One region of the Acidaminococcus sp. HCP3S3_G9_1 genome, then DNA from elsewhere that is predicted to be linked to it. Evidence: riboswitches for the same ligand, from Rfam matches in the RefSeq annotation. Region 1 holds a riboswitch; the other holds the start of a gene.
The links. A riboswitch is a leader RNA that binds a small molecule or an ion and turns the genes downstream of it on or off. The one in region 1 is predicted to bind S-adenosylmethionine.
Positions count from the first base shown of each region.

Region 2: linked by a shared signal. The riboswitch ahead of ACTQY1_RS08685 (MetQ/NlpA family ABC transporter substrate-binding protein) and the one ahead of metK (methionine adenosyltransferase) in region 1 are both predicted to bind S-adenosylmethionine.

Region 1 covers NZ_JBQKCH010000001.1:14,684-22,658, forward strand. Annotated here, with positions in the region: gene ACTQY1_RS00075 (DUF116 domain-containing protein) at 1-106, opposite strand, end outside; gene fmt (methionyl-tRNA formyltransferase) at 110-1,048, opposite strand; gene def (peptide deformylase) at 1,045-1,521, opposite strand; gene priA (primosomal protein N') at 1,618-4,011, opposite strand; gene metK (methionine adenosyltransferase) at 4,013-5,191, opposite strand; SAM riboswitch class I at 5,245-5,353, opposite strand; gene citC ([citrate (pro-3S)-lyase] ligase) at 5,412-6,461, opposite strand; gene ACTQY1_RS00105 (lactate utilization protein) at 6,554-7,183, opposite strand; gene ACTQY1_RS00110 (ferritin family protein) at 7,277-7,825, opposite strand.
Region 2 covers NZ_JBQKCH010000013.1:31,188-39,162, reverse strand. Annotated here, with positions in the region: gene ACTQY1_RS08700 (Flp family type IVb pilin) at 1-127, opposite strand, end outside; gene ACTQY1_RS08695 (RluA family pseudouridine synthase) at 246-1,130, opposite strand; gene ACTQY1_RS08690 (M20/M25/M40 family metallo-hydrolase) at 1,132-2,463, opposite strand; gene ACTQY1_RS08685 (MetQ/NlpA family ABC transporter substrate-binding protein) at 2,485-3,306, opposite strand; SAM riboswitch class I at 3,396-3,495, opposite strand; gene pflB (formate C-acetyltransferase) at 3,827-6,106, opposite strand; gene pflA (pyruvate formate-lyase-activating protein) at 6,288-7,019, opposite strand; gene ACTQY1_RS08670 (Crp/Fnr family transcriptional regulator) at 7,124-7,816, opposite strand; gene ACTQY1_RS08665 (3-hydroxyacyl-CoA dehydrogenase NAD-binding domain-containing protein) at 7,813-7,975, opposite strand, start outside.

The sequences.
Region 1 (7,975 bases):
GCACCAGCAGCTGCCATAGCCCATAAGCCGCTGCCGCCGCCAGCAGCACCGCCAGAGAGGCCAGTGCCATGAAAAGCCGTTTCTTCGGCCGAAATCCCATGTTCATAATCTATTCCAGTCTGTCTCCCTGTTTCACATGGCCCCCGTTTACAAAGGAGGCTGCCGGCATCCTTTTTTTTCCTTCCGGCTGACATTCCAGGATCTCCAGGGTACCCTGTCCGCAGGCTACCCGGAAACCCTTTCCGTCCGCCTGGAGCACGGTGCCCGGAGCACCCTGGGTGCCTTCCGGCGTGAAGATCCGGCTCTTCCAGAGCTTCAGCCGCTTCCCGTCCGGCAGCAGGGTAAAGGAACCGGGCCAGGGGTCAAAGGCCCGGAACTGGTTGTGGAGGGCTTCCGCCGTTTTGGTCCAGTCCGCCTTTTCCATGTCCCGGGTAATGAGAGAGGCATAGGTGGCCTCTTCTTCCGGCTGAGGTACCGGCTGGAGGGTCCCAGCCGCCAGCTGAGGAATGGTGTCCATCAGCAGCCGTGCGCCTTTTTCCTTCAGGATGTCATGGAGTTCTCCCTGGGTCATTTCCGGTCCCACCGGCACCGCCACCTTGCTGAGCATGGCGCCGGTATCCATCCCCACGTCCATCTGCATAATGGTGACCCCCGCTTCCTTTTCCCCTTTCAGGATGGCGTAATGGATGGGGGCTGCTCCCCGGTACCGGGGCAGCAGGGAAGCGTGGACGTTGATGCAGCCGTATTGGGGCAGATCCAGCAGGACTTTGGGCAGGAACTGGCCAAAAGCCGCCACCACGATCAGATCCGGACAGATTTTTTCCATCTCTGCCTGGAATTCCGGAGTCTTCACCCGTTCCGGCTGGAGCACCGGCAGATCCCGGGTCAGGGCATATTCCTTCACGGCGCTCATCATCACCTTGTGGCCCCGTCCTTTGGGACGGTCCGGCTGGGTGACCACCGCTGCGATTTCATACTGTCCGGATTCCACCAGGGCCTTCAGGCTGGCCGCGGCAAATTCCGGGGTTCCCATAAATACGATCTTCATTCTTGACCTTCCCTCGGTTTGGCAGAAAGGCTGATAGCCTTGTCAATGAACAGGACCCCTTCCAGATGGTCACATTCGTGCTGGAGGGCACGGGCCAGGAGCCCGTCGGCGGTAAGCCGGTAATGGTCCCCTTTCCGGTCCTGGAAATGGACGGTGATCTGGGCGGCCCGCTTCACTTCCCCTTCGTAGTCGGGGACGCTGAGGCACCCTTCCGAATCCACTGCTTCTCCCACCGGGTCCGTAAGCACCGGGTTCACGAATTCCCGGATGCCAGCCCCGTCGCCGGCGTCAATGACCACCAGCCGTTTGCTGAGGCCGATCTGGGGGGCCGCCAGTCCGCAGCCGTTGGCCGCATACATGGTCTCCGCCATATCCTTCAGCAGCCGGCCCAGTTTTTTATCGAATTTGGTAACAGGAACCGCCTTTTCCCGAAGGATGGGCGCCCCCACTTTTACAATGTCATAGATTGCCATATATCATCGACTCCTATCGCAATTTTTACTCTCTATTATACCATAGGAGATAAAAAAAAGGGGGGTGTGAAAAAATTCACACCCCCGGTCGCGGCCCTACACCACACTCATGGGATCCACGTCGAAATACACATTGGCCATATTCCTGTATTCGGACTGGCGGAGCCAATCTTTTACCGGCTTCATCCGGGGGCTTTTCAGCAGCACGTTGATCCGGTAGATCTGGTTCACTTTGGCCACGATAGCCGGGAAGGGACCCAGGATCTCCAGGGGATGGCCGGTTTCCAGCTGCCAGGCTTCCAGGGCATTCACCAGTTTCTGGGCTGTGGCCAGGGCCTCCTCTTCCCTTTTGTGATGGACGGTGACCTTCAGCATCCGGGTAAAGGGCGGATACCCCAGTTCCTTCCGCTGGGCCAGCTCCCTTTCGGCAAACCCTTCATAGTCCTGCCGGGCGGCCATCTGGAGAATGGGATTTTCCGCATCATAGGCCTGGAAGATCACCTGCCCCGGCTTCTCTCCCCGTCCTGCCCGGCCGGCGGCCTGGGTCAGCAGGGCAAAGCAGCGCTCTCCGCTGCGGAAATCCGGCAGGTTCAGCTGGGAATCCGCACTCAGGACTCCCACCAGGGTCACATTGGGGATATCATGGCCCTTGGCCACCATCTGAGTCCCCAGGAGCACATTGTAATCCCCCCGGCGGAAGGCCTGGAGGATCTGCTCATGGGCAAACTTTCCGCTGGTGGAATCCTGGTCCATGCGCAGGGGCCGCACCCCCGGGCACAGGTCCCGGATTTCCCGTTCCGCCTTTTCCGTGCCGGTGCCGAAGAACCGGATCCGGGGGCTGCCGCAGTAGGGACATTTGGTGGGCACCGGTTCCGTATGGCCGCAGTAATGGCATTCCATCAGCTGCTCCCGGGCATGGTACACCAGGGACACCGCACAGTTGGGACAGCTGAGGGATTCCCCGCAGTCCCGGCACAGCACAAAGGTGGAAAACCCCCGGCGGTTCAGCAGTACAATGGCCTGCTCCCCGTTCTTCACCACGTCTTCCAGCTTCCTCCGCAGAGCTTCTGACAGCACCGTCCGGTTCCCCTGGCGGAGTTCCTCCCGCATGTCCACAATGGACACCTGGGGCAGGTGGCTGCCGGTCTTGGCCCGGTGGGTAAGCCGGAGACGGGTGTAGACCCCCTGTTCCGCCAGATAATAAGACTCCAGGTCCGGGGTGGCGGACCCCAGCACCACCGGCACCTTCCGGTAATGGGCCCGGTACTGGGCCACCAGCCGGGCATGGTAGCTGGGCCGTTCCTCCTGCTTGTAGGTCCCTTCATGCTCTTCATCCATCAGGATCAGTCCCAGGTCTGCAAAGGGACAGAACACCGCCGACCGGACCCCGATCAGCACCCGGGCCTGGCCGGACCGCATCCGGCTCCACACGTCTCCCCGCTCGCTGGGGGAAAGCCGGCTGTGGGCCACCGCCACACCGGCGCCGAACCAGGCCTTGAACCGTTTCACGATCTGTCCGGTAAGGGCGATTTCCGGCACCAGCACCATTACCTGCTGGCCTGCCCGGAGGGCCCTGTCGGTGAGCCGGAGATAGACTTCCGTCTTGCCGCTGCCGGTGATCCCCTGGAGCAGGAAGGTCCGGGGATCCCGGTTTTCCCGGGCCCGGTCCACTGCCTGGATGGCCGCCTGTTGTTCTTCCGTCAGTTCCAGGGTTTCCTTCCGGGCTTCCAGCCCCTGGTAGCTGTCCCGGAGGACCCGCCGCCGGCCTTCCAGCAGCCAGCCTTTCTGGACCAGGTTCCGGAGCACTGCGGAGGAGATGCCTTTTCCTTCCAGCTCCCCGGCGCTGGCGGTGTTCCCGGACAGCAAAAAGTCCAGGGCAGCCAGCTGGCTTTTGCCCCGGACCTCTCCGTTTTCCCGTGCGGCCAACCCTTCCGGTGTTGCTGTAAAGGTCCGCTCTGTTTTTTCCCGCAGTTTGTATTTCACATCGTAGGAAAGGACCACCGCCTTTTGGGCGATCAGTCCCTTCAGGGCCGTCTCTCCTCCCGGGAGATTCCGGATGGCCCGCCGGGACTGGGGACCCTTCAGGGTCAGGAAATCGTACAGTTCCTGTTCCTCAGGAGTAAGCCCGGCCACTTCAGGCACTGGGACGTATTTCCCCACTGCCGCCAGGCTTTTCCGGCCCGGGATGAACAGCCGCAGGGCCTCCGCCAGGGTGCACAGGTAGTACTGGGACAGCCAGTAGGCGGTGGCCAGCATTTCACTGTCGAACCAGGGTTCCGTCCCCACCACATCGGCAATGTCCTTCAGTTCCCGGGACAGATCCGGGCTCCGGTCCTCTTCCACAATGAAACCTTCCAGCAGCTGCTGGCCGAAAGGCACCACCACCCGCCAGCCCTGGCCCAGGAAATCCAGGGCCTGGGGCACATGGTAGGTGAACTGCCGAAAAATGTTTTTGGCAGGCAGATTGATGGCAACCTTTGCGTATTCCATCTTATTCCAGTGCTTTTTTCAGCACATCCACTTTATCCAGCCGTTCCCAGGGCAAATCCACATCCGTCCGGCCGAAATGGCCATAGGCAGCAGTCTGGCGGTAAATGGGCCGGCGCAGATCCAGGCTCCGGATAATACCCGCCGGGGTCAGGGAGAAGTTCTTTTCAATCAGTTCCACGATCTTTTCTTCCGGAATGGCAGCGGTGCCAAAGGTGTTCACGCTGATGGACACCGGACGGGCCACCCCGATGGCATAGGCCAGCTGGATTTCGCATTTCCTGGCCAGGCCGGCAGCCACCACGTTCTTGGCCACATACCGGGCCGCATAGGCAGCACTCCGGTCCACTTTTGTGGGATCCTTCCCGGAGAAGGCACCGCCTCCGTGACGAGCCATGCCCCCGTAGGTATCCACGATGATTTTCCGCCCGGTGAGGCCGGAATCCCCCTGGGGCCCGCCGATGACGAACCGGCCGGTGGGGTTGATGTGGTAAATGGTCTTTTCATCCAGCAGATCCGCCGGCACCACCGGCCGGATCACCTGTTCCAGGATGTCCTTCCGCAGCTGTTCCATGGTGATTTCCGGGCTGTGCTGGGCAGAAACCACAATGGTGTCCACCCGTACCGGTTTGTCGTCATCATATTCCACGGAGACCTGGGTCTTCCCATCAGGACGGAGATAAGGCAGGGTGCCGTCCTTCCGGACCTGGGCCAGCCGGCGGGACAGCTTGTGGGCCAGGGAAATGGGCAGGGGCATGTATTCAGGCGTTTCATCGGTGGCATAGCCGAACATCATCCCCTGATCCCCGGCGCCGATTTTTTCTTCTTCTCCCTGGGCGCCCTGTTTGGATTCATCGGATTCATCCACCCCCTGGGCAATGTCCGGGGACTGTTCATCGATGGAGATCAGCACCCCGCAGGTGGCTCCGTCAAAACCATATTTGGCCCGGTCGTAGCCAATGTCGATCACCGTCTGCCGGGCAATCTTGGCAATGTCCACATAGCAGCTGGTGGAAATTTCCCCCACAATATGGATCTGGCCGGTGGCCACCAGGGTTTCGCAGGCAACCCGGGCATCCGGGTCCTGTTCCAGGATGGCATCCAGCACCGCATCAGAGATCTGATCGGCGATTTTGTCAGGATGGCCTTCCGTGACAGATTCAGACGTAAATACTTTCTTCATTATTTCCTCCTTACACAAAAAAAAATACTCCCAAAATGAGAGTACCTATGGGACTCTCATCTTACAATCGACAAACCGCATTGCAGGAATTAGCACCGTTGGCCCAGGGCCATGGTTGCTGTGGCTTCACAGGGCCATTCCCTCCGCCACTCTTGATGAGCTGTATTCGATTTTGCTTTGTAATTATAACAGATACAGTAGGAAAATACAAGACGGGTCCTCAGTAATGGACCACGTCCTGCTCTTTCCGGATCCGGTCCAGGATGGGCCGGGCTTCCTGGCTCTGGAGGAAGTCCCAGGTGGTGGGAGGCACCTGCTCCCGTACCAGCGCCCAGTTTCCTTCCTGGATGGCCTTCCGTACTGTGGAGGCACTGACCACCTGGCCCTGTTCTTCCCGACGGGGCACCACCACGCACTGGATCCCCGCTTCCGGCAGCCGCTTTTCCATCACCTGGTTGTACAGGCCGGTGACCACACTGGTGGGCTCTTCCCCCACATACCGGGCGGTAATCCCCAGTTTCCGGGCGATCTTCACGAAAATGGCCAGATCCAGGTTGGCATGGCTGGCGATCACCGCTTCCGCATCCTTCTGGAAATAGCTGGGGAAGGTGGCCTGGCTGATGATGTAGGGACCGCTGTCATGGTACCGGAGATTGGCCAGGTGCCGTGTCCCTTCCTGGATCAGCTTCTTCCGGACGGCATAGGGGAACAGGCTGGCGTCCTCGCTGACCATGAACAGGTGGACCAGGTCGTTTTCTGCCGCCGCTTTTTCCACCAGGTACTGATGCCCCAGGGTAAAGGGGTTGGCGTTCATGACAATGGCCGCCACTTTGGGAGCTTCCACCCGGCTCCGGGCCAGCTGGTTCAGATAGCTGGAGAAACCTTCCTTCCGGTTTTCCATAAAGACGATCTGGTCTTCGATCCGGGCGATTTCATAAAAACCCAGGTCCCCGAAAAATTTGGCGGAACTGCATTTGGTATACAGGAAAAGGTGGAGATTTCCCCGTTCATACTGGTACTGGACCAAATGGGACACAATCTCGTTCATCAGCCCTTCCCCCTGGTGGTGATGGTCCACCGCCATGCACCGGAGGGTGTTGCCGAAACAGCTTCCGGTGGCAATGGCCCGGTAATCATTGTCGAACATCACACAGGTATAGTCCAGGTTGGCATCCCGGCGGATTCCCTCCTGCTCCAGCAGGGCATCCACCTGGGCATTGGTCCGTTTATCGGAAGGATATACTTGAGAAATAAAATAATCAGACATCACGGTCTCCTTCTGGTTTCAAAGTGAATCCATTATACCACAAAAAAGGGAAAGGAAGGGTTGGTCCGCCAACTCCCTTTCCCTTTTCTTCCCGGTCAGAAACCCAGCTGATCGTTGATCAGGATCACATGGACCCGTTCCGGATGCCGGGCATACCGGGTGATCAGGATCTGGCAGCAGCGGGTTTCCGGCGCCTTGCAGTGGGAACAGAACCCGGTGGTCTTACAAGGTGTCTGGATGTCGAATTTCTGGGCACAGACCGCAGCCGCCGTGTTTTCCGCCCGGTCCAGGGCTGTTTCCAGGCTGGAACACACCTTGTTCAGGCTCACCAGGAACAATACATGGTGGGGCCCGTAGGAAATGGCGGAGACCCGGTTGCCATTGCCGTCGATGTTCACCAGGATCCCGTCCCGGGTCATGGCGTTGCAGCTGGCCAGATACCAGTCCGCATCATAGGCCTTCAGATGGGCCGGCCGCCGGGTGGGATATTCGTCCCGGTCGATGAAGGTCCAGTTGCCTTCCTTCAGTTTCTCCACCAGACCGCTTTCCCGTACGGTGGTGCTGCCGCCCATGTTCACCACACTGCCTTCCGGGATCAGTTCCAGGGCCTTCTGCACCGCCTCTTCCACCGTTGCCGCATAATACCCCTTCATGTTCCGGGATGCCAGCCCCCGGATCACCACCTGGGCCAGCAGTTCATTCCGCCGTCTCAAAGCCTCCTGCATTTCGATTCCCCCTCATTTGTGTTTTTTTTATTTTACCATAGAAAAAGAGGTTGCTGCACCTTTTGTGCAGCAACCTCTCCCTGCCTTACCTTCTTATTTTGCAAAATACCGGGCCAGCAGTCCGTCGAATACACGGCCGTGACGGGCTTCGTCTTTGGCCATTTCATGAACGGTGTCGTGGATGGCATCGTAGCCCAGCTGTTTGGCCAGGGTGGCGATTTCCTTCTTGCCGGCGCAGGCACCCTGTTCAGCGGCAGCCCGCATTTCCAGATTCTTCTTGGTGCTGTCGGTAACCACTTCACCCAGCAGTTCAGCGAACTTGGCAGCGTGTTCCGCTTCTTCGAAAGCGATCCGTTTGTAGGCTTCTGCCACTTCCGGATACCCTTCCCGGTCAGCCACCCGGCTCATGGCCAGGTACATGCCCACTTCGGAGCATTCCCCGGTGAAGTGCTGACGCAGGCCTTCCAGGACCCGTTCATCCACGCCTTTGGCAACGCCTACCACGTGTTCATCAGCGTATTCCTTCACGCCTTCCTTCAGTTCATCGAACTTGTCTTTGGGAGCGCCGCACTGAGGGCACTTTTCCGGAGCTTCTTCCCCTTCATACACATAACCGCACACTCTGCAAATGAATTTTTTCATAATATTGCCTCCCCTAAATGGTCAAGCCCTTTATTTAAGGACTTGCTATTTGTTGATATTTGTTATCTCTTACGGTTTTTATTATAACAGACTCTCAAAATAATGCAAGTACTTTTGGAAAATATTTTTCCATTTCGAAAGGTTTTTATT
Region 2 (7,975 bases), on a different contig from region 1:
ATACAGAATTGATGGACCCGGCCAGGCCGCCATTGACACCGGCGTTGTATATCCATCCGCCGATACCGACGATGATTGCCAGCATCAGTGCATATTCAATGATGTCCTGCCCTTTCTGTCGTCTCATCCGTATCCATCTCCCTTGCGGTGTTCTTACTTGATTATATCATATTTTAGGAGAGTGGTCAGAGCGCCCTTTCAGGCAATCCTGCGGATTTATCGTTTATCGTTTGCCTTCCTGCTCTTCACTCTGCACTGCTTTTCTCCCCCAGCAGCCCCTTCATATCCTCCGGCACCGGGGCCGTGAGGAACACTTCTTCTCCTGTCCTGGGGTGGCGGAAACGGACGGTCCAGGCGTGGAGGGCCTGGCGGGCAATCCTTGGGTCCCTTGTGCCGTACACCGGGTCCCCCACCAGAGGGTGCCCCTTGTGGGCGAAATGGACCCGGATCTGATGGGTCCTTCCGGTAAGGAGATGGATCTTCAGCACCGTATGGTCCCCTCCGCCAGCCAGGATCTCATAATCGGTCACCGCCGGCCGTCCGTCTTCCCGGACCATCCACCGGTCCACCCCTTCTGCCACCCGGCCGATGGGAAGATGGATCCGGCCCCGGGGTTCTGCCAGATCCCCTTCACACACCGCCAGGTATTCCCGGTAGATTTCCTGGTGGCTGCGGGTGAGGGCGTGTTTGGCAAAAGCGGATTTGGCTACCAGCAGGAGGCCCGTGGTGTCCCGGTCCAGCCGGTACAACGGGTGGATGCCGCATTTCTGCCCCGACTGGCGGAAATACCCTCCCACCGCCTGGACCAGGGTATCCCGGGCCCCGGACCAGGTGGGGTGGATCAGCATGCCGGCAGGCTTGTCCACCGCCAGCAGGTCCTCATCCTCGTACAAAATGGCAAGAGGCAGATGGACCGGGATCACCGCCGCCGTTTCTTCCCATTGGAAAACAAGCCGGTCCCCGGCCTCCAGCCTGTGAGAAGGACTGGAAACCGGGGATCCGTTCACGGTAATGGTGCCGTTCCATTTGATTTTCCGCCAGAGTTTTTCCGAAAGGTGCATGGGACCCCGGGCTGCCTGGCGGACGCAGCATCCGGCATGGTCCCGATCCACCTGGTACGTCAGTTCCATATCAGTAAGACCGTAAAAATTCCTTGAAAAAGTCCACACTGGCCTTCAGGGCATCAGCGGGGATCTTTTCGTTCACCTGGTGGGCGGCGCCCCAGCGGCTGTCCCGGAGATACCCGGAGAACAGCATCACATTGTCGGCGATCCGCTTGTAATAGTGGCTGTCGGTGCCTCCCAGCATCAGGAAGGGCACCACGTCCACTTTTTCCCCGTACTGGTCCTTCAGGACTTTTTCCGCCACCTGGATCCCGTAACTCTGGGGATCGGAAGCGGGCAGCGGGTCCTTGCCGGACACATGGCGGATTTCCACCCCTTCCGGCAGGAACTGGCGGAAGTAATTTTCGCAGGATTCCACCGTATCCCCCTGGAGCACCCGGACGCTCATCTGGGCCGCCGCCCGGCTGGGCAGCACATTGGGCTGCTTGCTGGCTTCGGCCATGGTGAAGGCGATGGTGGTGTGGAGCAGGGCATCCAGAGCCGGATCTTCCTGGGCCAACTGGCACAGTTCCTGCCAGTGGCCTTCCGGGTCTTCATAGATGGCCTGGCGGCCGGCATCCTGGAGTTTGGCGCTTTTCTGGAGATGGGCCAGGGTCAGGGGAGTGAACCGGTAAGGGAAAGGATGGGATTCGATGGCCACAATGGCTTTGGCCAGGGTCCCCAGGGCTGTCCCTTTCCCGGGACGGCTGGAATGGCCTCCGGGAGAGGTGGCGTAGATCTCGAAGTTCACCGGGGATTTTTCCGCCACTCCGATCTTGGCTTCCAGCTTGTCCCCCACCGGGAACAGGCCGCCCCCTTCGTCCACTACGGTGCCCAGCCGGACCCCCTTCTCTTCCAGGTGCCGGGTGAGCTTTTCCGCCCCGTCCACATCGTTTTCCAGGTACACTTCCTCACTGTAGCCCAGGGACAGGTACAGGTCGTAAGACGGCCGCCAGCCTTCTGCCAGCAGGGCTTCCACCGCTTCCATTTCCGCCAGCAGCTGGTGCTTGCAGTCGGTGGTACCCCGGCCGCAGATACAGCCGTCGATGATTTCGCCTCCAAAGGGATCGAATTTCCACTGGCCCCGGTCCCCTACTTCCACCACGTCCTGATGGGCCATGAGCAGAAGGGGCTTCTTTGCGCTGCCAGTGCCCTTCAGGTGGAACTGGAGGCCTGCCTGGCCCACTTCATCCAGCTCCATCAGGCGATAGATGTGGGGATAGAATTCCCGGAAGGCCTCATGGAGTTTTTCAAACTGGCTCCAGTCCACCTTGTCCACATTGGCGTTGGACACGGTGGCGCACTGGATGAACCGCTGGAGATGGGCGGCGTATTTCTGTTCTTCTTCCGTAAGCTTCATTGCCGTTCCCTTCTTTCCCAATTACCAGGCCGGTTCCAGGTTGCCTTTGCAGTTTTCCAGGATGTAGTCCTTCACCGGCTGGCTCTGGAAGATCTGGACGAATTTCTTGTAGGTGGGGTTGTCCTTGTCTTCTTCCCGGGCGGCAATGATGTTCACATAGGGGCTGGTATTGTCTTCCTTGGCAATGGCCAGGTCCGTGGACAGACCGGCGGAGTTGGCATACCCGGCGTTGATGATGGAAGCGGCAGTGTCATCCAGGCTCCGGGGCAGCTGGGCAGCTTCCAGTTCCACGATCTGCAGGTGTTTCGGGTTTTCGGTGATGTCATTGACGGTCAGTTCCGTGGGCTTCACATCCGGGTTCACTTTCAGGAGGCCCAGTTTGCTCAGCATCAGGATGGCCCGTCCTCCGTTGGAAGGATCGTTGGGGATGGCGATCTTGTCCCCGTCCTTGATGTCCGCCACGTTTTTGATCTTGGTGGAATACAGCCGCAGGGGAGCCAGGTAGGTCTTGCCGATGCTCACCAGTTTGGTGCCGTTCTTTTTGTTGAAGGCCAGCAGGAAGGGTTCATGCTGGAAGGAGTTCAGGTCGATGTCCTTCTGGGCCAGAGCCTGGTCCGGAGTCACATAGTCGGAGAAGGTCTTGATTTCCACCTTCAGCCCCTGTTTTTCCGCTTCCTTCTTTACCACTTCCATGACCTGTTCGGAATACCCGGGGGTGATCCCTACAGTGATGGTCTTCTTTTCCGCCGGGGCGGCCGCCTTTTTGTCGCTGCCGCAGCCGCTGACCAGGCTGGCCAGGGCCAGGACGGATACGGCTGCTGCAATCCATTTCTTCAGTTTCATGAACATCTCTCCTTTTTCGCCTTCCCGAAAGCCACACAAAGAAAAACACCACCTGCTGGGCAGATGGTGTTTTCGATGACTGAGCTCGCTTTTCATCTGCCAGGGAATCCCTGTTGGAATTGGCACCTTCCCTTCCGGGGGTTGCCGCAGCTTCATAGGGCCAAATCCCTCTGCTGCTCTCGATGAAGGTATGTGATTTTGATGGTTCTGATTCTACACTACTTCACTAGGAAAGTCAAGGACTTTTTGTAACCTGATCAGGAACAGTTGCAGGTAACCGGCTCAAGTCTGGAGTCTGAAGTCTGGAGTCTGGAGCCGAATGTTAAATTTGCAGGCAAATTTTTTGAATGTGTAGAACCTTTGGACGAGTTGATCTCTCAGATTGATTGCGATTCTGGTTTTGCAGAATCAAAAGGATCCGTCCAGCCAGACGGATCCTGTCCAGAGGCTTCCGACTTCAGACTTCGGACTTCCGACTAAGGGGCTGTTGCTCATGCAACAGCCCCTTCTTACTAAAACATTACATCTTCTGATGAGCGCGGCGGGCGATTACGTCCATCTGCTGTTCTCTGGTCAGGTCGATGAATTTCACCGCGTAGCCGGATACCCGGATGGTGAAGTTGGCGTATTCCGGTTTTTCCGGATGTTCCATGCAGTCGATCAGCTTGTCCACGCCGAACACGTTCACGTTCAGGTGGTGGGCTCCCTGGTCGAAGTAGCCGTCCATCACCCGTACCAGGGTGGCTTTCTGTTCTTCTTCATTGTGGCCCAGGGTTTCCGGAGCGATGGTCTGGGTGTTGGAGATCCCGTCCAGAGCATATTCGTACGGCAGCTTGGCCACAGAGTTCAGGGAAGCCAGGAGGCCGTTCTGTTCTGCGCCGTAGGCCGGGTTGGCACCGGGAGCGAACGGGGTGTAGGCTTTCCGTCCGTCAGGCAGGGCACCGGTGGCGCCGCCGTACACCACGTTGGAAGTGATGGTCAGGATGGAAGTGGTGGCTTCGGAATTCCGGTAGGTGTGGTGTTTCCGCAGCTTGGTCATGAAGGTCTTCAGCAGCCATACAGCGATTTCATCCGCCCGGGGATCATCGTTGCCGTATTTGGGGAAGTCCCCTTCGATCTTGTAGTCCACCACCAGGCCGGATTCATCCCGGACCGTGGAAACTTTGGCGTATTTGATGGCGCACAGGGAATCCACCACATGGGAGAAGCCTGCGATGCCGGTGGCAAAAGTCCGGCGCACATCGGTGTCGATGAGGGCCATTTCTGCCGCTTCATAGTAGTATTTGTCATGCATGTACTGGATCAGGTTCAGGATGTTCACGTACAGCCCGGCCAGCCAGTCCATCATCAGGTCGAATTTGTGCATCACTTCGCCGTAGTCCAGCACGTCGGAGGTGATGGGTGCATATTCCGGACCTACCTGCATGTGTTTGCCATCTTTGGTCAGGAATTTTTCATCCTTGCCCCCGTTGATGGCGTACAGCAGACATTTGCCCAGGTTGGCCCGTGCCCCGAAGAACTGCATTTCCTTCCCGGTCTGGGTGGCGGATACGCAGCAGCAGATGCTGTAGTCATCGCCCCATACCGGCTTCATCACATCGTCGTTTTCGTACTGGATGGAAGAAGTGGTGATGGAAATGTGGGCGGCGTATTTCTTGAAGTTGTCCGGCAGTGCGGAAGAATACAGCACCGTCAGGTTGGGTTCCGGAGAAGGCCCCATGTTTTCCAGGGTGTGGAGGAACCGGTAGTCGTTCCGGGTGACCATGTGCCGGCCGTCCATGCCGATGCCGGCCATTTCCAGGGTGGCCCATACCGGGTCGCCGGAGAACAGCTGGTTGTAGGAGGGGATCCGGGCGAATTTCACCATGCGGAATTTCAGGGTCAGGTGGTCGATCAGTTCCTGGGCCGCCTCTTCGGTGAGGGTCCCTTCGGCCAGATCACGGCTGATGTAGATATCCAGGAAGGTGGAGATGCGGCCCACGCTCATGGCAGCCCCGTTCTGGGTCTTTACTGCAGCCAGGTAGCCGAAGTACAGCCACTGGACGGCTTCCTTGGCGTTCTTGGCAGGAGCGGAAATGTCATAGCCGTAGACTTTGGCCATTTCCTTCATCTGTTTCAGAGCCCGGATCTGTTCCGCCAGTTCTTCCCGCTGCCGGATGATGTCATCGGTCATAACCCCGCATCCGCAGTTGTCCAGGTCTTCGCTTTTCTTGTTGATCAGGAAGTCGATGCCGTAAAGAGCCACTCTCCGGTAGTCCCCTACGATCCGGCCCCGGCCGTAGGTATCAGGCAGACCGGTTACGATATGGCTGTGGCGTGCTTTCCGCATTTCAGCGGTGTAGGCATCGAATACAGCCTGGTTGTGGGTCTTGTGGTATTCGGTGAAGATCTTGTGGAACTTGGGGTTCACCTTGTACCCGTAGGTTTCCGCAGCTTCTTCCGCCATTTTGATGCCGCCGTAGGGCATGAAGGCCCGTTTCAGAGGCTTGTCGGTCTGGAGGCCCACCACCTGTTCCAGATCTTTCATGGATTCATCGATGTAGCCGGGGCCGTAAGCCGTCAGGCTGGAGACTACTTCCGTTTCGCAGTCCAATACGCCGCCTTTGGCCCGTTCTTCCTTCTGGAGTTCCTGGACTCTGCCCCACAGTTTGTTGGTGGCTTCCGTAGGCCCTGCCAGGAAGCTTTCGTCCCCGTCATAAGGGGTATAGTTGTTCTGGATGAAATCCCGGACATCCACATCGTCCGTCCATTTCACGCCTTTAAAACCTCTCCATGCAACATTCTGATTGATGCTGTTCATTACAGATCCTCCTTTTTGAGTTCCCGTTGGTTCGTTTTTCATGGCTTAATCATAGCCGTTTTTCCATTTTAAAACCTTGACTGGAATCAAGTTTGCTTAGGCTAACTTATTTTATATTTGTTCATCGTCCAGGGAACCCGTGCCCGGGTTCCTTCCTTCCACCAGGTATCAGTGACAGCCCTTACACGGCTCCCAGTATTTTCCGGGCCTTGTCCACCTCTTCCTGGGTGGGGGGCTTTACGTCCTTCAGCTTGTTGGGGATCCCCAGCTGTTCCCATTTGTACAGGCCCATGTTGTGGTAGGGCAGCACTTCCACCCGCTGGATGTTGGTAAGGGTGTCCAGGAATTCCCGGGTCCGCTGCAGAGACCCTGGATCGTCGGTCCACCCGGGCACCAGCACCTGCCGGACCCAGATGGGCTTTTGGATTTCCGACAGATACCGGAACAGGTCCAGGATGTTGTCATTGGGCTGGCCGGTGAGCTTTTTGTGGGCTTCCGGGTCGATGTGCTTCACATCCAGCAGCAGGATGTCCGTTACCTCCATCAGCTCTTTGAACTGGCTGAAGAAAGGTTCCTTCCGGGTAAAGGGCTGGCCGGCAGTGTCGATGCAGGTGCCGATGCCCCGGGCTTTGGCCTTCCGGAACAGGTCCAGCAGGAAATCCATCTGGAGCAGAGGTTCCCCTCCGCTGACGGTGATGCCCCCTTCCGGACCCCAGTAGGGCCGGTAGCGTTCCGCCTGGTCCAGCAGTTCGTCAGCGGTTTTCAGCTGGCCCCCCTGGCCGCATTTCCAGGTGTCCACATTGTGGCAGTACAGGCAGCGCATGTTGCAGCCCTGGACAAAGATGATGAAACGGGTTCCGGGCCCGTCCACGGACCCGAAGGTTTCGATGGAATGGATACGTCCCTGGATCATAATACCTCCTGATAAAAAAAGACCCCATCAAAGGGGGCACAGTTCGTACGCCTCTTGATGGGTCTCATTGTATGTGTTTTTGCAAAAAGGTTCCTTGATTTGGGTCAATAATTCACCAGCTCCATCAGCCGGTCCGGATCCAGGACCTTGATGCTGCTCTGGCCGGTCTTTTTTACGTACCCTTCCCGTTCCAGTTCCTTCAGCTTCCGGCTGATGGTTTCCGGCCGGAGAGCCAGGCTGCCGGCCATTTCCTCCAGGCGCATGGTGATGGTGTCGCTGGTCTGCCGCCGGTACCGGTACAGCAGCAGCCCGGCCACCCGTTCCTTGGGGTCGGCGATGCTTTTCAAAAGGTTCCGCCGGTTGGCGTCGTGGAGCTTCTTGCTCAAAAGAGCGATGATCCGCATGGCCACTTCCGGTTCCTGGATGGCCTCCTCGAAATCCCTCCGGGCCAGTTTGCAGCATTCCACCCCCGTCATGGCAATGGCCGAGGCGGAATACCGGCTGTCCGGCACCAGTACCCCTTCCCAGATGGTATCATGCTCCACAAAGATTCCGGCGATCCGTTCCAGGCCGTCCTGGTCGTAGGTGCACAGTTTCACCCGGCCCTGGTGGATGATGTAGATGGCATCACAGGGCTCCCCTTCGTGGAACAGGTACTCCCCCTTGGCCAATTTCAGCCGTACCGACCGGCGGAGCAGGGTGGTCACCTTTTCCGGAGGCAGCCCCACCAGGAACTCCACACTCTTCAGGCATTCTCCCCGGCAGACCTTGCAGTGGGCGGGGACGGGGCCTGTCATGCCTTTCCTCCGTAAAGGGCGTCATACACCGCCTGGAGCTTTTTGTCCCGGGCGGCAGTGGCTTCCCGGGCCTTGTCCCCGGCATAGTCATAGAAGCCTTTCCCGGTCTTCACCCCGTAATCCCCGGCTTCCACCTTTTCCTTCAGCAGGGCGGGCACT